Regions from separate parts of the Thioalbus denitrificans genome, predicted to be linked through region 1. Evidence: predicted binding sites of a transcription regulator. Region 1 holds the regulator's gene; the other holds the start of a gene.

The links. The regulator FNR, encoded in region 1, switches genes on or off when oxygen is low (the NO sensors DNR and NnrR bind a similar motif). The targets are predictions, from matches to a motif close to TTGATNTANATCAA.
Region 2: the regulator FNR is predicted to act here: its motif matches at 3,221-3,234, upstream of napF (ferredoxin-type protein NapF).

The regions. Positions count from the first base shown of each region.
Region 1 covers NZ_QPJY01000001.1:582,722-590,547, reverse strand. Annotated here, with positions in the region: gene ccoN (cytochrome-c oxidase, cbb3-type subunit I) at 1-5, opposite strand, end outside; gene DFQ59_RS02800 (helix-turn-helix domain-containing protein) at 410-1,165, opposite strand; gene fnr (fumarate/nitrate reduction transcriptional regulator Fnr) at 1,200-1,958, opposite strand; gene hisB (imidazoleglycerol-phosphate dehydratase HisB) at 2,203-2,793, shown strand; gene hisH (imidazole glycerol phosphate synthase subunit HisH) at 2,830-3,480, shown strand; gene hisA (1-(5-phosphoribosyl)-5-[(5-phosphoribosylamino)methylideneamino]imidazole-4-carboxamide isomerase) at 3,562-4,317, shown strand; gene hisF (imidazole glycerol phosphate synthase subunit HisF) at 4,322-5,095, shown strand; gene DFQ59_RS02770 (DJ-1 family glyoxalase III) at 5,176-5,727, opposite strand; gene DFQ59_RS02765 (divergent polysaccharide deacetylase family protein) at 5,797-6,582, opposite strand; gene DFQ59_RS02760 (S41 family peptidase) at 6,587-7,826, opposite strand, start outside.
Region 2 covers NZ_QPJY01000001.1:229,339-237,164, reverse strand. Annotated here, with positions in the region: gene napA (nitrate reductase catalytic subunit NapA) at 1-2,292, opposite strand, end outside; gene DFQ59_RS01065 (chaperone NapD) at 2,289-2,549, opposite strand; gene napF (ferredoxin-type protein NapF) at 2,546-3,088, opposite strand; gene DFQ59_RS01055 (Crp/Fnr family transcriptional regulator) at 3,341-4,042, shown strand; gene DFQ59_RS01050 (SLAC1 anion channel family protein) at 4,364-5,320, shown strand; gene DFQ59_RS01045 (DUF6858 family protein) at 5,374-5,766, shown strand; gene DFQ59_RS01040 (NifB/NifX family molybdenum-iron cluster-binding protein) at 5,830-6,177, shown strand; gene DFQ59_RS01035 (cytochrome ubiquinol oxidase subunit I) at 6,762-7,826, shown strand, end outside.

The DNA.
Region 1 (7,826 bases):
TCCACCACGGTTGTTCTCCTCGTTTCTTAGAGTGTGTGCAAATTGCGCAGATTTCCTACGGGCTCCTGCTGCGGCCTGACCAGCCCTCCCCGACTCCGGCCGCGTGGGTATCGAAATTCCAGGGCGCACACACCCCCGCCCCTTCACCCACATTCTGTAATGATTTAGCACAGGCGCGAATTGTTTCCAGTCGGCCTGCCGAGGACGGTCGGCAACCGTCCATTTCGTGCACGGAAGTTGGCACTGGATGCCATATTAGCGGACAACGATACGTGAACATTGATCTTTGTCAATGTTTCGACTGATCGGTCGCAAGTTGTACCCGGGGGCGGGAAGGTGGGGTCGGAGGCGCCCCGGGGGCGCCTCCGCTGAATCAATACATCCTATTGTTTTATTTGATATTCCAGAATCAGTCGCGAACCTTTGCCAGCAACTGGAGAGCGGTCCGGTTGAGAATCCGCAACTGCTTGCCGCTGACCGAGAGCAGCCCCTCGGCCTGGAAGCGCTTGAACATCCGGCTCACCGTTTCCACCGCCAGGCCGAGGTAGCTGGCGATGTCCTGGCGCGACATGGCGAGACGGAAAGCCTCGGAGGGGAAGCCGCGCACTTCGAGGCGGCGGGAGACGTTGAGAACGAAGGCGGCCAGGCGCTCCTCGGCCGAGGGACGGGAGGAGACCAGCAGCAGACGGGACTGCTCTCCGATCTTCTCGCTCATGGCCTTGATCATCTGCTCGCGGAACTCCGCGAGGCGCACGCCGGAACGCTCGAGTTCGCGGAACTGCAGCTGGCAGACGCTGCTGTCCTCCAGCGCCTTCACGGTGTACTGATGGCGGTTGCCCTTCAGGGCGTCAAGCCCGATCAGCTCTCCGGGAAAGTGGAATGACGTGACCTGTTCCTCGCCCGTGTCCAGCAGCGTGTAGCTCTTGAAGGCGCCGGACTTGACCGCGTAGACGGCCTGAAGCTGCTGACCGTGGCGATAGAGGGTTTCACCCTTGGGAATGCGCGTGCGCCGGGAGAGGACGCCCGCCAGGGGTTCGGAGCGCTCGCCCTGGGGATCGATGACGGTGAGCAGACGCAGGAAGCCGAACAGCCCGCACTCTTCGCAGGCGACCTCGGTCTTGGTCCCGTGCTTCCCTGCAGGGGTTGGTGAACACTGTTCTGGCATGACGGGATCCGGGTTGCGGGTTGAAACCAGGCACTCAGCGCTCGCTCTGCGGCACCTCCGCACTGTCGATGCGCTGACTGCCGGAAAGGGCCGTGTCCCCGGCCAGCAGGGACAGACGGTCGATATCGTGGATGCGGATTCGGCGCCGCTCCACGCGCAGCAGGCCATCCTGCTGGAAGCGTGTGAACAGGCGGCTGACCGTCTCCACCGCCAGCCCGAGATAGTTCCCGATGTCGCTGCGGGACATGCTCAGGTTGTAGTCGGTGGCGGAGAAGCCGCGTTGGCGGAAGCGGATGGCCAGGGAGAGCAGGAATGCCGCCAGGCGCTCCTCGGCGCTCTTCTTGCCGAGCAGCAGCAGCAGCAGCTCGTCGTTGAGCAGCTCCCGGCTCATGACCCGCAGCATCTGCCGCTGCAGGCCCGGCACCCGGGCGCCCATGCGCTCGAAATCCTGGAAGGAGAATTCGCAGATGCTCGAGCTCTCCAGGGCCTTGGCCGAGCTCGGGTGGCGACCGAGGCTGATGGCGTCCAGCGCCACCAGCTCCCCCGGCAGGTAGAAGCCGGTCACCTGCTCGCGGCCGTCCTGCATGATGGTATAGGTCTTCAGCGATCCCGAGCGTACCGCGTAGATGGCATGGAACGGCGCGCCGCCGCGGAACAGCATTTCACCCCGCTTGAGCGAACGCCGGGCGGTGATCACCTCGTCCAGCAGGGCCAGCTCGTCCTCGCCGATACCCAGCGGCAGGCAGAGCTGGAACAGGGTGCAGTCCTGACAGGCGATACGCTTGTCAGCCACCGCCGCGCCGCCGGGGCCTGCCACACTGAGTTTCACATTGCCGGCCATCGATACCTCGAGGTCCTGAGCCGTGCCCATAAATCACCGTATTACCTTATTATGGTGCCGATTATTGATGTGGATCAATCATAGTCTTCATCCGACCGCGCCGGACCTCCCCAGCGGTGATCCGAATGCGGTTCACGCCCGCCGGCCTTGAGGGTATCCTATAAGGCTTGTGCAATCCGAATGCGTACCCGGCACCATGACCCAGCGCAACGCCCGCATCAACCGCGAGACCCTGGAAACCCAGGTCACCGTCAGCATCGACCTGGACGGCACGGGCACGGCCCGCATCGATACCGGCATCCCGTTCCTCGACCACATGCTCGATCAGGTGGCGCGGCACGGGCTCATCGATATCGAAATCGAGGCCCGCGGCGACCTGCACATCGATGCCCACCACACGGTGGAGGATATCGGCATCACCCTCGGCCAGGCCTTGGCCCAGGCCCTGGGCGACAAGCGCGGCATCCGCCGCTACGGACATGCCTATGTGCCCCTGGACGAGGCGCTCTCGCGGGTGGTGGTGGACTTCTCCGGCCGTCCCGGCCTGGAGTACCACGTGGAGTACCCGCGCGCGCGCATCGGCGATTTCGACGTGGACCTGTTCCGGGAGTTCTTCCAGGGGCTGGTCAACCACGCCCGCATCACCCTGCACCTCGATGCCCTGCGCGGCAGCAACGCCCACCATGTGGCGGAGACCCTGTTCAAGGCCCTCGGCCGGGCGCTGCGCATGGCCGCGGAACCCGATCCCCGGGCCCAGGGCATCCCCTCCACCAAGGGCGTTCTCTGAACCCTTCTTCCGACCACAGCCACGGTACAGTACGGCATGAGCAGCGTCGCGGTAATCGATTACGGCATGGGCAACCTGCGCTCGGTATCCAAGGCCCTGGAGCACATGGCCCCGGCGGGAACCCGCGTGCGGGTCACGGACGTGGAGCAGGAGATTCTCTCCGCCGATCGCGTGGTCTTCCCCGGGGTGGGCGCCGCCCGCGACTGCATGGAGGAGATCCGGTCCCGCGGCCTGGAGGATGTGGTCCGCGAGGCGGCCGCCGGCAAGCCCTTCCTCGGCATCTGCATGGGCATGCAGGTGCTCCTTGAACACAGCGAGGAGAACGGCGGCACGCCCTGCCTCGGCGTTCTGCCCGGCGCGGTCCGGTACTTCGGTGAGCGGCTCTCCGATCCCCGCAGCGGGGAGCGGCTGAAGATCCCCCACATGGGCTGGAACCAGGTGCGGCAGACCCGGCCGCACCCGCTGTGGAACGGAATCGCCCAGGACACGCGCTTCTACTTCGTGCACAGCTACTACGTGGATCCCGCCGACGCGGCGCTCAGCGCGGCCAGCACCGAGTACGGGCTGCGCTTCACCGCGGCGGTGGCCCGGGACAACCTCTTCGCCGTCCAGTTCCACCCGGAGAAGAGCCAGCAGGCAGGACTGCAACTGCTGGCGAACTTCCTGGCCTGGGACGGGACGGACTGAGCCGCGCCGGCAACCGGCCGCCGGAGCGACGGACAACAGGCCGGACAGACAACCCGAGACCCGAACGAGGATGGACGTTCCATGCTGGTAATTCCCGCCATCGACCTGAAGGAAGGCAAATGCGTGCGCCTGCGCCAGGGGCGCATGGAGGACGAGACCATATTCTCCGCGGATCCCGTCGCCGTCGCCGGCCGCTGGGTGGAGGCCGGCGCCCGGCGCCTGCACATCGTCGACCTCGACGGCGCCTTCGCCGGACGCCCGGTCAACGCCGAGATCATCCACCGCATTGCCGAAGCCTTTCCCGAGCTGCCCATCCAGGTGGGCGGCGGCATCCGCGACGAGGACACCATCCAGACCTACCTGGATGCCGGCGTGAGCTATGCCATCATCGGCACCAAGGCCATCAACGCCCCCCACTTCATCTCCGACATCTGCCTCGAGTTCCCGGGCCACATCATCGTCGGCCTCGACGCCAAGGAGGGGAAGGTGGCCATCGACGGCTGGTCGAAGCTCTCGCGCCACGATGTCATCGACCTGGCCCAGCGGTTCGAGAAGGACGGCGTGGAGGCCATCGTCTACACCGACATCGGCCGCGACGGCATGCTGAGCGGCGTCAACGTGGAGGCGACCGTCAAGCTGGCGCAGTCGGTCAACATCCCCGTCATCGCCTCCGGCGGCATCAGCAGCCTGGAGGACATCCGCGCCCTGTGCGAGACCGGCGAGCCCGGCATCATCGGCGCCATCACCGGCCGGGCCCTCTACGAGGGCACCCTCGACCTCGGCGAGGCCCAGCGCCTGGCCGACGAGCTCGGCCCCGCCGCACCCCCGGCGGCCTGACGTCATGGGACTCGCCAAGCGCATCATCCCGTGCCTGGACGTGGACAACGGCCGGGTCGTCAAGGGCGTGAAGTTCGTCGATATCCGCGACGCCGGCGACCCGGTGGAGATCGCCCGCCGCTACGACACGGAAGGGGCCGACGAGCTCACCTTCCTGGACATCACCGCCAGCTCCGATGACCGCGAGACCATGGTGCACGTGGTGGAGCAGGTGGCGAGCCAGGTCTTCATCCCCCTCACCGTGGGCGGCGGTATCCGCACCGTGGCCGACATCCGGCGCATGCTCAACGCCGGCGCCGACAAGGTGGCCATCAACACCGCCGCGGTCTTCAACCCCGGGTTCGTGGGCGAGGCCGCCGCGCGCTTCGGCTCCCAGTGCATCGTGGTGGCCATCGACGCCAAGCAGGTCAGCGGCGCGGACGAGCCGCCGCGCTGGGAGATCTTCACCCACGGCGGCCGCAAGCCCACCGGCATCGACGCGGTGGAGTGGGCGCGGCGCATGGTGGCCCTGGGGGCGGGGGAAATCCTGCTCACCAGCATGGACCGCGACGGCACCCGCAGCGGCTTCGACCTGGCGCTCACCCGGGCCATCTGCGAAGCGGTGAGCGTGCCGGTCATCGCCTCCGGCGGCGTGGGCAACCTGGATCACCTGGCCGAGGGCGTGCTGGAGGGCAAGGCCGACGCCGTGCTCGCCGCCAGCATCTTCCACTTCGCCGAGCACACCATCGAAGAGGCCAAGCGCCGCATGGCCGAGCGCGGCATCGAAGTCCGGCTGTAAGTGAGCAAGTGATCAGTTGCCAGTTTCCGGTAGCCAGTAGAGGGCTTCGGCCACACAATCACTGGTCACTGGCAACTGCCCTATGGCCTCTGCAACGCCGCCTCCACCTGCTCGCGGGTGGCGCGATCGGCGAGCAGCTCAATGAGGGCGAGGGCGAAGTCCATGGCGGTGCCGGGCCCCCGGGAGGTGACCACCTTCCCGTCCACCACCACTGCGGCCGCCTCGAGCGCCACGTCGGGCAGGTCGAGCCGCTCCAGCACCCCGGGGAAGGCGGTGGCGCGGCGGCCGGACAGCAGCCCCGCGCTGGCCAGCACCTTGGGCGCGGCGCAGATGGCGGCGGTATAGCGTCCGCTCTCGGCCATCCGTCCCACCAGCTCCCGCACCCGCGGATCGCGGTCCAGGTGATCCGCACCCGGCAGCCCGCCGGGCAGGACCAGCATGTCGAATTCCCGCTCCAGCACCGTGTCCAGTTCCGCGTCGGGCACCACCACCGTGCCCCGGCTCGCCGTGACCGGCCCGGGCGCGAGCCCCGCCGTGACCACCTCGATGGCGGCCCGGCGCAACAGGTCCACCACCGTGACCGCCTCGATCTCCTCGAAGCCCGGCGCCAGGGGAATCAGAACGCTTGGCATGTTGAGAACCTCCTCTCGTCCATGGTCGACAGCAATCATTGACTGACCGGCGCGGACCGCGACAATCGCTCAGTCGGCGGGCCGACCGGCGGCAACCCACGGCAGTTCGGGCGGACCAGGTCGCGTGGAGGGCTCCAGGATCTCCGTCACCGGCACCAGCTCCACCCCCCGCGCGCGCAGCTGCGGCAGCACCCGCTCCAGGTAGGCCAGCGTGACCGGGTGCGGGTGGCCGATACCCACCGCGCTGCCCTGCTGCCGGGCCCGGGCGATCAGGCGCTCGAACTCCGCCGCCACGGCCGCCGGCTCCGGGTCATGGTCCAGGAACACATCCCGCTGCCGGTACGGGACCCCGATCTCCGCGGCGAGTTGCGCGGCGACGGTGGCGGGCGTGGTGCGGGAGTCGACGAAATAGAGCCCGTAGGCGCGCAGGGCCCGCATGAGCCAGGCCATCGCCCCGGGATGGCGGGTAAGCAGGCTGCCCATGTGGTTGTTGACACCCCGGGCATGGGGCACGCTGACCAGATCCTCGCGCAGGGTGCGCAGGAACTGGTACCGGTCCATGTGCAGACCGATGCCGCCGGGGCCCAGCGGCGCGCCGCCGAGCGCCTCCAGCGGCAGGTGCAGCATCACCCCCTTGCCGCGCTCGTGGGCCGCGCGGGCCAGGCGCGCCCCGTGGGGGGTCCGGGGCAGGATCGCCAGGGTCACCGGACCGGGCAGGGCCACCGCCCGCAGGCCGGCGGCCCGGTCGTTGCCGAGATCATCGATGATGAGCGCGATGCGCGCCTCGCCGGCCGCTGCCGCCTGCACCAGCGACAGCAGCAGGCACAGCAGCAGCGGCAGGCGGGCCCGCGGCATCGCCTCAGCGGCGGCGCTGCTCGAGGATGTTCAGCCCCTTCAGCAGGTTCAGCGCCTCGTAGAGCTGGTAGTCGGTCCGCGCCAGGGAGAGCTGCTCCTCGCCGGTGGCCGGGGCCTGCTCACCTGCCGGCCCGGCGCCCTTTTTCCCGGCACCCTCCCCGTCCTTCGGCTTCGCATCGCCGTTGGCCAGGTGGCGGGTGAGGTCCGCTTCCTTCAGCCGCGCCACCCCGTCATCGACCACGTCGCCCACCTTCACGTTCTCCACGGTGATGTCCGGGGTGATGCCCTCGGCCTGGATGGAACGGCCGCTGGGGGTGTAGTAGCGGGCGGTGGTGAGCTTGAGCGCCGAGTTGTTGGTCAGGGGCAGGATGGTCTGCACCGAACCCTTGCCGAAGGTCTTGGTGCCCATGATCACGGCCCGCTTCTGGTCCTGCAGGGCGCCGGCGACGATCTCCGAGGCCGAGGCGGAGCCGCCGTTCACCAGCACCACCATGGGCGCGCCCTTGAGCACATCCTGGGGACGGGCATTGAAGCGCAGCTCGGAGTCGCTGGCCCGGCCCTCGGTGTAGACGATGGTGCCCTGCTCGAGGAAGGCATCGGAGACGGCGACCGCGGCATTGAGCACGCCGCCGGGGTTGTTGCGCAGGTCCAGCACCACGCCCTTGAGCTGATCGCCGGCCTCCCGCTTGAGCCCGTCGATGGCCTCGATCAGGTTGTCGCCGGTATGGGCCTGGAACTGGCTGATGCGCAGGTAGCCGTAACCCTCCTCCAGCATCCGGCTCTTGACGCTCTTGACCCGGATGATGTCCCGCTTGAGGGTGATCTGGAACGGTTTCTCCGTTCCCTCGCGCACGATGGTGAGGACGATTTCGGTGCCCGGCTTGCCGCGCATGATGGCCACGCACTCGTCCAGCGTGAGCCCTTTCACCGGCTTGTCATCGAGGCGGATGATCAGGTCGCCGGCCTCGATGCCGGCGCGGCTGGCCGGGGTGTCGTCGATGGGAGCGATGACCTTGACGAAGCCGTTCTCCATCCCCACCTCGATGCCGAGACCGCCGAATTCGCCGGTGGTGCCTACCTGCAGGTCTTCGTAATCCTTGGGCGAGAGGTAGGAGGAGTGGGGATCGAGGCCCGAGAGCATGCCCTGGATGGCGTAGTCGAGGAGCTGCTTGTCATCCACCGTCTCCACGTAGTCGCTCTTGATCTTGGCGAACACCTCGGTGAAGGTGCGCAGCTCGTCGAGC
Region 2 (7,826 bases), 350 kb from region 1:
GCGCAGCCGCCGCTTCTTGGCGTCGTTCGGGTGCATGAACACCACCGCGTCGGGCACCGCCCGGTAGAGCTCGGGCACGCGCCGGGTCATGGAGCCGGAGTGCCAGTGCTCCAGCACGCGGCCGGTGCACAGCCACAGGTCGAAATCCGCATCCGGGCTCTCCGCCGGCGGCTCGTAGGGCGCGAAGATGATGTTGGCGCGCCCGTCGGGCTTGCCGTAGAACTTGACCCCCTCGCCGGCCTTGACGTATGGGTCGTAGCCCTCGCGGAACCGCCACAGGGTCTCCTTGCCGTCCACCACGGGCCAGCGCAGGCCGCGGGCCGTATGGTAGGCGTCGAAGGGCGCCAGGTCATGGGCATGGCCGCGGCCGAAGGAGGCGTACTCCTCGAACAGCCCCTTCTGCACGTAGTAGCCGAAATGCTCCATCTCGTCGTTGTCGTAGGCGTTGCCCGCCTCGTCGGTGACCTGCTGCCGGGGGAAGGCGTTCACCTGGCCGTTCTCGTAGAGCACCTCGTAGAGGGTCTTGCCGCGGTACTCGGGCATCTTGGCGATGAGCTCCTCGGGCCACACCTCGTCCACGGTGAAGCGCTTGGCGAACTCCATGATCTGCCACAGGTCGGAGCGCGACTCGCCCGGCGCCCTCACCTGCTGGCGCCAGAACTGGGTGCGCCGCTCGGCGTTGCCGTAGGCGCCCTCCTTCTCCGCCCACATGGCGGTGGGCAGGATGAGATCCGCGGCCATTGCCGAGACGGTGGGGTAGGGGTCGGAGACGGTGATGAAATTCTCCGGATTCCGCCAGCCGGGGTAGCTCTCGCCGTTCATGTTGGCGGCGGCCTGCATGTTGTTGTTGCACATCTGCCAGTAGCAGTTCATCTTGCCGTCCTTGAGCATCCGGTGCATGAGAACGGCGTGGAAGCCCACCTTCGGATTGATGGTCCCCTCGGGCAGCTTCCAGATTTTCTCGGCGATGGCGCGGTGCTCGTCCTTGGCCACCAGCAGGTCCGCCGGCAGGCGGTGGGCGAAGGTGCCCACCTCGCGGGCGGTGCCGCAGGCCGAGGGCTGTCCGGTCAGCGAGAAGGGGCTGTTGCCGGGCTCGGAGATCTTGCCCACCAGCAGGTGCACGTTGTAGAGCAGGCCGTTGACCCAGCTGCCGCGGGTGTGCTGGTTGAAGCCCATGGTCCAGTAGGAGGAGACCTTCTTGTTCGGGTCGGCATAGACCTTCGCCAGCTGCTCCAGCTGCTTGGCCGGGACACCGGAGAGCTCGGCGACATACTCCAGCGTGTAGGGCTCCACCGCCTTGGCGTACTCCTCGAAGCTGATCTTCTCCAGCTTGCCGCTGCCGGCGTTGGCGGCCTTCTGCTCCAGCGGATGATCCGGGCGCAGGCCGTAGCCGATGTCGGTGGCGGTCCTGGTGAAGTTGACCTTCTGCTCCACGAAGTCCTTGTTGTAGGCCTTGTTCTGGATGATGTAATTGGCGATGTAGTTGAGGATGGCCAGATCGGTCTGCGGCACGAACACCATGCCGTTGTCGGCCAGCTCGAAGCAGCGGTTCTCGTAGGTGGAGAGCACGTGCACCTCGCAGCCCGGCTTGGTCAGGCGGGTGTCGGTGAGGCGCGACCAGAGGATCGGGTGCATCTCCGCCATGTTGGCGCCCCAGAGCACGAACGCGTCGGCATGCTCCAGGTCGTCGTAGCAGCCCATGGGCTCGTCGATGCCGAAGGCGCGGATGAAGCCCACCACGGCCGAGGCCATGCAGTGGCGCGCATTGGGATCGAGGTTGTTGGAGCGCAGGCCGCCCTTGATGAACTTGGAGGCGGCGTAGCCCTCCCATACCGTCCACTGGCCCGAGCCGAACATGCCCACGCCGCTGTCCCCCTTGTCCTTCAGCGCCGCCTTCCACTTCTGGGCCATGACGTCGAAGGCCTCGTCCCAGGAGACCGGCTCGAAGTCGCCGTTCTTGTCGAACTGGCCGTTCTTCTTGCGCAGCAGCGGCTGGGTGAGGCGATCCTTGCCGTACATGATCTTGCTCAGGAAGTAGCCCTTGATGCAGTTCAGGCCCCGGTTCACCGGGGCGTCGGGATCGCCCTGGCTGGCCACCATGCGCCCATCCTTGACGCCGGCGAGCACGCTGCACCCGGTACCGCAGAACCGGCACGGGATCTTGTCCCAACGGATGCCCTCATCCGCCGCCGCCTGTGCCAGCGCCTGGGCACCGGGAACCGTGACGCCGGCCGCGGCGGCCGCCGCGGCAATGGCGTTGGACTTGATGAAATCGCGCCGTGACAGTTTCATTGCGACACCTCCTTCTGGGTGACCTCTTGTTCATCGTGGAATTCGTAGATGAGGGCGGCGCTCAGCACGCCCGCCACGTTATGCATCTGCATCATGGTTTCGGCGTAATAGGTGCGGTCGGGGTGCTCGAGGGTGAGGACCAGGCGGCCGGTATCGCTGACGGCGTGAACCTCCACGCCCTCGATAGCCTCCAACCGGGTCCTGACCGCGGCCGCCTGCGCGGGCCTGGCATTGAGCACCATGCTGCAGAGATTCATGACGAAATGACCTCCTGGGATGGGTGTTCGTCGAGGGGCGTGAGCGTGACTTCCACCGCCCCGGTCGGGCAGGGGGCGACACAGGCGCCGCATCCGGAGCAGGGCGCCGCCCCGACCTCGGGCAGGGCCACCCCGCCCGCACGCAGGCGGAAGCGCAGCACCCGCTCCCCGCACTGCTCGCCGCAGACCCGGCACTCCACTCCCCGCCGGGCGATGCAATCGGCGCCGATGCTCACCACGGCGTGCCAGGGCCGGGCGGGGCGGGAACCGGTTGCCGGCGCGCGGCGCAGGGCGCCGCTGTGACAGGCCTCCAGGCAGGCGGCGCAGAAGGTGCACTCGCCGTGCCGGAAGTCCAGTTCGGGGAAGCCGCCGCTGCCGCTGACGAGGATCCGTGACTCGCAGCGGCTGATGCAGTGGCCACAGCGGTCGCAGAGGTGGGTGAACTCGGACTCGGGACGAGACCAGGGTGGGCGCCGGGGGTGATTCCGTGACCGGAAATCCCCCCGCAGGAACTGCCTTCTGTGCAGCTGAACACCCATCTACCGGCCCTCTCCCCAGAGTGGTAAACAGTGACCGCGTCGTCCTGGTAAGGTGGATGTTCCTATCGCATTCAGCTAACCCATTGACTTACATCAAGCCGGCCCGCCAATACCTACTTTTTGTATGCGTTCTTGATCTGGATCAACGTTGTATCTGTGGTGATATACTCATATGTCAACACGATTCGCGGTGACCGGATGTTTGCACTCGGGCCACCCGCAAGGCGTCACCAGCGAGCACCATCGCCGACCATGAGCATCACCTCCAAAGCCGCCTGGCGCGGCGAGGCCGACTGCCTGAACTGCAGCCTACGCACCTCGGTGCTCTTCGCCGGGCTGGAGGAGAAGGATTTCGACCAGATTCATCGGCCCATCGAAGAGTTCAACCTGGCCCCGCACCAGGTGCTCTACCGTGCCGGCGATCCGGGCGACGCGGTCTACACCATCCGCAGCGGTCTGCTGAAGCTGGTGCAGTACCTGCCCGACGGCGGCCAGCGCATCGTGCGACTGGTGCACAGCACCGACGTGGCGGGACTCGAGGCCCTGCTGGGCCAGCCCTACCAGCACGACGCGGTAGTGCTGCAGCCGGCCTCCGTCTGCCGCCTGCCCATCGACGTGGTGAAGCGCCTGGATCGGGACAACCCGGGGCTGCACCAGGAGCTGATGCGCCGCTGGCAGCGGGCCCTGAGCGAGGCCGACGCCTGGCTCACCCAGCTCTCCACCGGCACGGCGCGCCAGCGCGTGGCCCGGCTCCTGCTGCGGCTGGTGGAACGCAACGGCGAGCCCGCCTGCGAACTGTTCAGCCGCGAGGATGTGGGCGCCATGCTCGGCATCACCACCGAAACCGCCAGCCGCATGGTGGCGGAGTTCAAGCGCAAGAATGTCATCGCCGAGATCGCACCGGGCCGTTTCCGCTGCGATATCAAGTCCCTGCGGACCATCGCCGCCGATTGACGATCTTCAATGCGGCGCCCGTCCGGGCGCCGCTAGTATCCCCCCCAGCTCACTGATCCACTGCCCTGAATCCACGGGGTGGAACTTCGGCCTGGTGCGCGGTTTCCCGCGCCTGAGGGCAGGGAGTACATCCAATCCACTCCATCGCGATGGCCGACGCACCATCGGGATTCTCCCGTGGGTGGAGTCCACCCGGCGCTCCACCCCGGTGACATAGTCACTGCACCCGGGTGCCGGAAACGCCATTGTGTCGCGCTTCCAGGCGCGCCCGACGCAACCGTGACGGGCGGTCGGACCCGTCAAATCACCCGAGGAACGGACATGAACACCGACTCGAGACTGATGCACTTCCCCATCCCCTTCTTCGCGGTGGTGATGGGACTCTCAGGCTTCACCATCGCCCTGCTGAAAAGCGAGGCCATGCAGCTGCTGCCGCTCCATGCCGGCAACCTGATGGCCGCGGTGACCGGCGGGGTGTTCCTGCTCATCGCGCTGGTCTACCTGGCCAAGCTCCTCCGCCATCCCGGCGCCGTGCGCCAGGAGCTGCACCACCCGGTCAAGCTGAGCTTCTTCCCCACCGTTTCCATCAGCCTGGTGCTGCTCAGCATCTGCACCCTGCACAGTCAGCCGGCACTGGCCGAGGCGCTGTGGATCACCGGCAGCGTGGCGCACCTGCTGTTCACGCTCTACGTCCTGGGGGCCTGGATCAACCACGAGCACTTCCAGATCCAGCACATGAACCCGGCCTGGTTCATTCCCGTAGTGGGCAACATCCTGGTGCCCATCGCCGGTGTTCCGCTGGGCTATACGGAGAGCTCGTGGTTCTTCTTCAGCATCGGACTGGTGTTCTGGGTGGTGCTGCTGGTCATCGTCCTCTACCGGGTCATCTTCCATAACCCGCTGCCCGCGAAGCTGGTGCCCACCTTCTTCATCCTCATCGCCCCGCCGGCGGTGGGCTTCCTCGCCTACCTCAAGCTCGGCGGCGGGCTGGACGCCTTCGCCCGGGTGCTCTACTACACGGCGCTGTTCCTGACCCTGCTGCTGTTCACCCAGTACCGGAAGTTCACCCGGCTGCAGTTCTTCCTCTCCTGGTGGGCCTACTCCTTCCCGCTGGCGGCCATCACCGTGGCCACCCTGGCGATGTTCGAGCAGACCGGCGACGGCCGCTTCCAGGCCCTCGGACTCGGACTGCTGGCGCTGCTCGCCGCGGTCATCGTGCTGCTGCTGGTGCGCACCGCCATCGCCATGGGGCGCGGGGAGATCTGCGTCGAGGAGTAAATCCGGGAATCGACTTTCATCGCTCGACATCTGCTTACACCGGAGAACACCACATGAAACAGAGCCTGTTCCAGGAGAAGTACCCCATCTTCACCCTCGAGGTGAGCAAGGAGGAGACCCGCTTCCGGTCGGTGGACGAAATCATCGCCTTCTTCAAGGAGCGCATCGACGCCCACGACGTGGCCCGCTTCATCGCCATCTTCGATCACTACAGCCACACGAAAGCGCTGGAAGCGGGGCAGATCAGCGCCGACATCCTCGACGCCAGGAACATCGTGTTCTGCTTCGGCATCGCCCTGCCGAACCCGGCGGTCATGGCGGTGCGTCCGCGCTCCATCGGCGTCACCGAACTCAGCGACCGCTTCGTCATCAACTTCATGGAGGCCCCCATGCCCGTGGCCAACAACTCCATGGAGAGCTGGGCCAAGGCCGTCAAGAACCTCTGACAGCAGCGGGGTTGCGGGTGCCGGAGTACGGGCCCGCCGCCTCTTCCACGGAGACCGAATCCGATGAAATTCGCCATCACCAGCCAGAACTTCCGTACCGTGACCGGTCACGCCGGCAAGAGCCGCCGGTTCCTGGTCTACAGCGCCGAGCCCGGCCAGGAGCCCCTGGAGGTCGAGCGCCTGGATCTGCCGCGTGAGCTCGCCTTCCACGAGTTCCGCGGCGCGGGTGTCCACCCGGTGGACGGGGTCGATGTCCTCATCACCGGCGGCGCCGGCGCCGGGTTCGTCCACCGCCTGGCCGCACGGGGAATCCGGGTGGCCGTCACCGGCGAGACCGATCCCCTGGCCGCCATCCGCCGCTTCTTCGACGGGACACTGCCGCCGCCCCTTCCCCACGACCACCACCATTGAGCCGCCAGGCCCGCCGGGACACGCCACTGCGTGTCCCGGCATGGCCGCGAGACATGCGGCAGACTCCGGCCCGGCGCCCCGCTGGCCGCCCATGCACAACCCGCGACCAGGGCGGCAGTCCGCGACGGCCGCCTCCGGCACCTGCTCTTCAGCCCCATCGCCGAGCCGCCGCCTGCGCCCGGGCAACGACTTCCCCGTTCCATCCCGCCCCGGTGGGTCCGTATCCGCTCCCCGGTCGGGGGCAGGAGAGCGATCCCGCGCCCGCATTGTCAGGGCAACTATAATCCAGCCACCGACCCACCCGCCTAACCCGTTGATGTGGCTGTTAATTGATAACCATCAATCCAAATTCTGCGGAATATCAATGCTTGCGGCTTCAACATTTCCCTAAGCTCCACCGTGCACAAGTGCACCGTTCCGGATACGGCGACCCGGGCCATGGCCCGATGCGCGGGAAAGCGGTGCCGCACCAGCGGAAGCGAACAGACTGATACTCGACTCTACTCGTGCGGGGCCGCTGGACCGGCACCAGGACTGGCCCGCCAGCCACCCGGGATCATCCACCTGCAACCGGGAGTCAAGCGATGATTGACCAAAGCGTGATCGAGCTGTCGCGGATCCAGTTTGCCGCCACAGCCATGTATCACTTCCTGTTCGTGCCCCTGACGCTCGGCCTGTCCTTCCTGCTGGCCATCATGGAGTCGGTGTATGTCATGACCGGCAAGGAAGTCTACCGGGACATGACCAAGTTCTGGGGCAAGCTGTTCGGCATCAACTTCGCCCTCGGCGTCACCACGGGCATCACCATGGAGTTCCAGTTCGGGACCAACTGGGCCTACTATTCCCACTACGTGGGCGATATTTTCGGCGCCCCGCTGGCCATCGAGGGCCTGATGGCCTTCTTCCTCGAGTCCACCTTCATCGGCCTGTTCTTCTTCGGCTGGGACCGCCTTTCCAAGCAGAAGCACCTGCTGGTCACCTGGCTGACCGCCATCGGCTCCAACCTCTCGGCACTCTGGATCCTGGTCGCCAACGGCTGGATGCAGAACCCGGTGGGCTCCGAGTTCAGCTACGAGACCATGCGCATGGAGATGGTCAGCTTCGCCGAAGTGCTGCTCAACCCGGTGGCCCAGGTGAAGTTCGTCCACACCGTCTCGGCCGGCTACGTCACCGGCGCGCTGTTCGTGCTCGGCATCAGTGCCTACTACCTGCTCAAGGGCCGCGATCTCGGCTTCGCCCGCCGCTCCTTCGCCATCGCCGCCGGCTTCGGCCTCGCCTCCGCCCTGTCGGTCATCGTCCTCGGTGACGAGAGCGGCTACGAGCTCGGCGACGTGCAGAAGGTGAAGCTCGCCGCCATCGAGGCGGAGTGGGAGACCCAGGAGCCGCCGGCCGCCTTCACCCTGTTCGGCTTCCCGGACGAGGAGACCCAGACCACCGCCATGGCGATCAAGATCCCGGCCCTGCTCGGGCTCATCGCCACCCGCTCCACCAGCGAGGAGATCGCCGGCCTCAACGAGCTGCGGGCGCAGCACCTCGAGCGCATCCGCAACGGCATCGTGGCCTACGGCCTGCTGCAGAAGCTGCGCTCGGGCGACACCTCCGAGGAGACCAAGTCCCTGTTCGAGGCGGTCAAGGTCGATCTCGGCTAC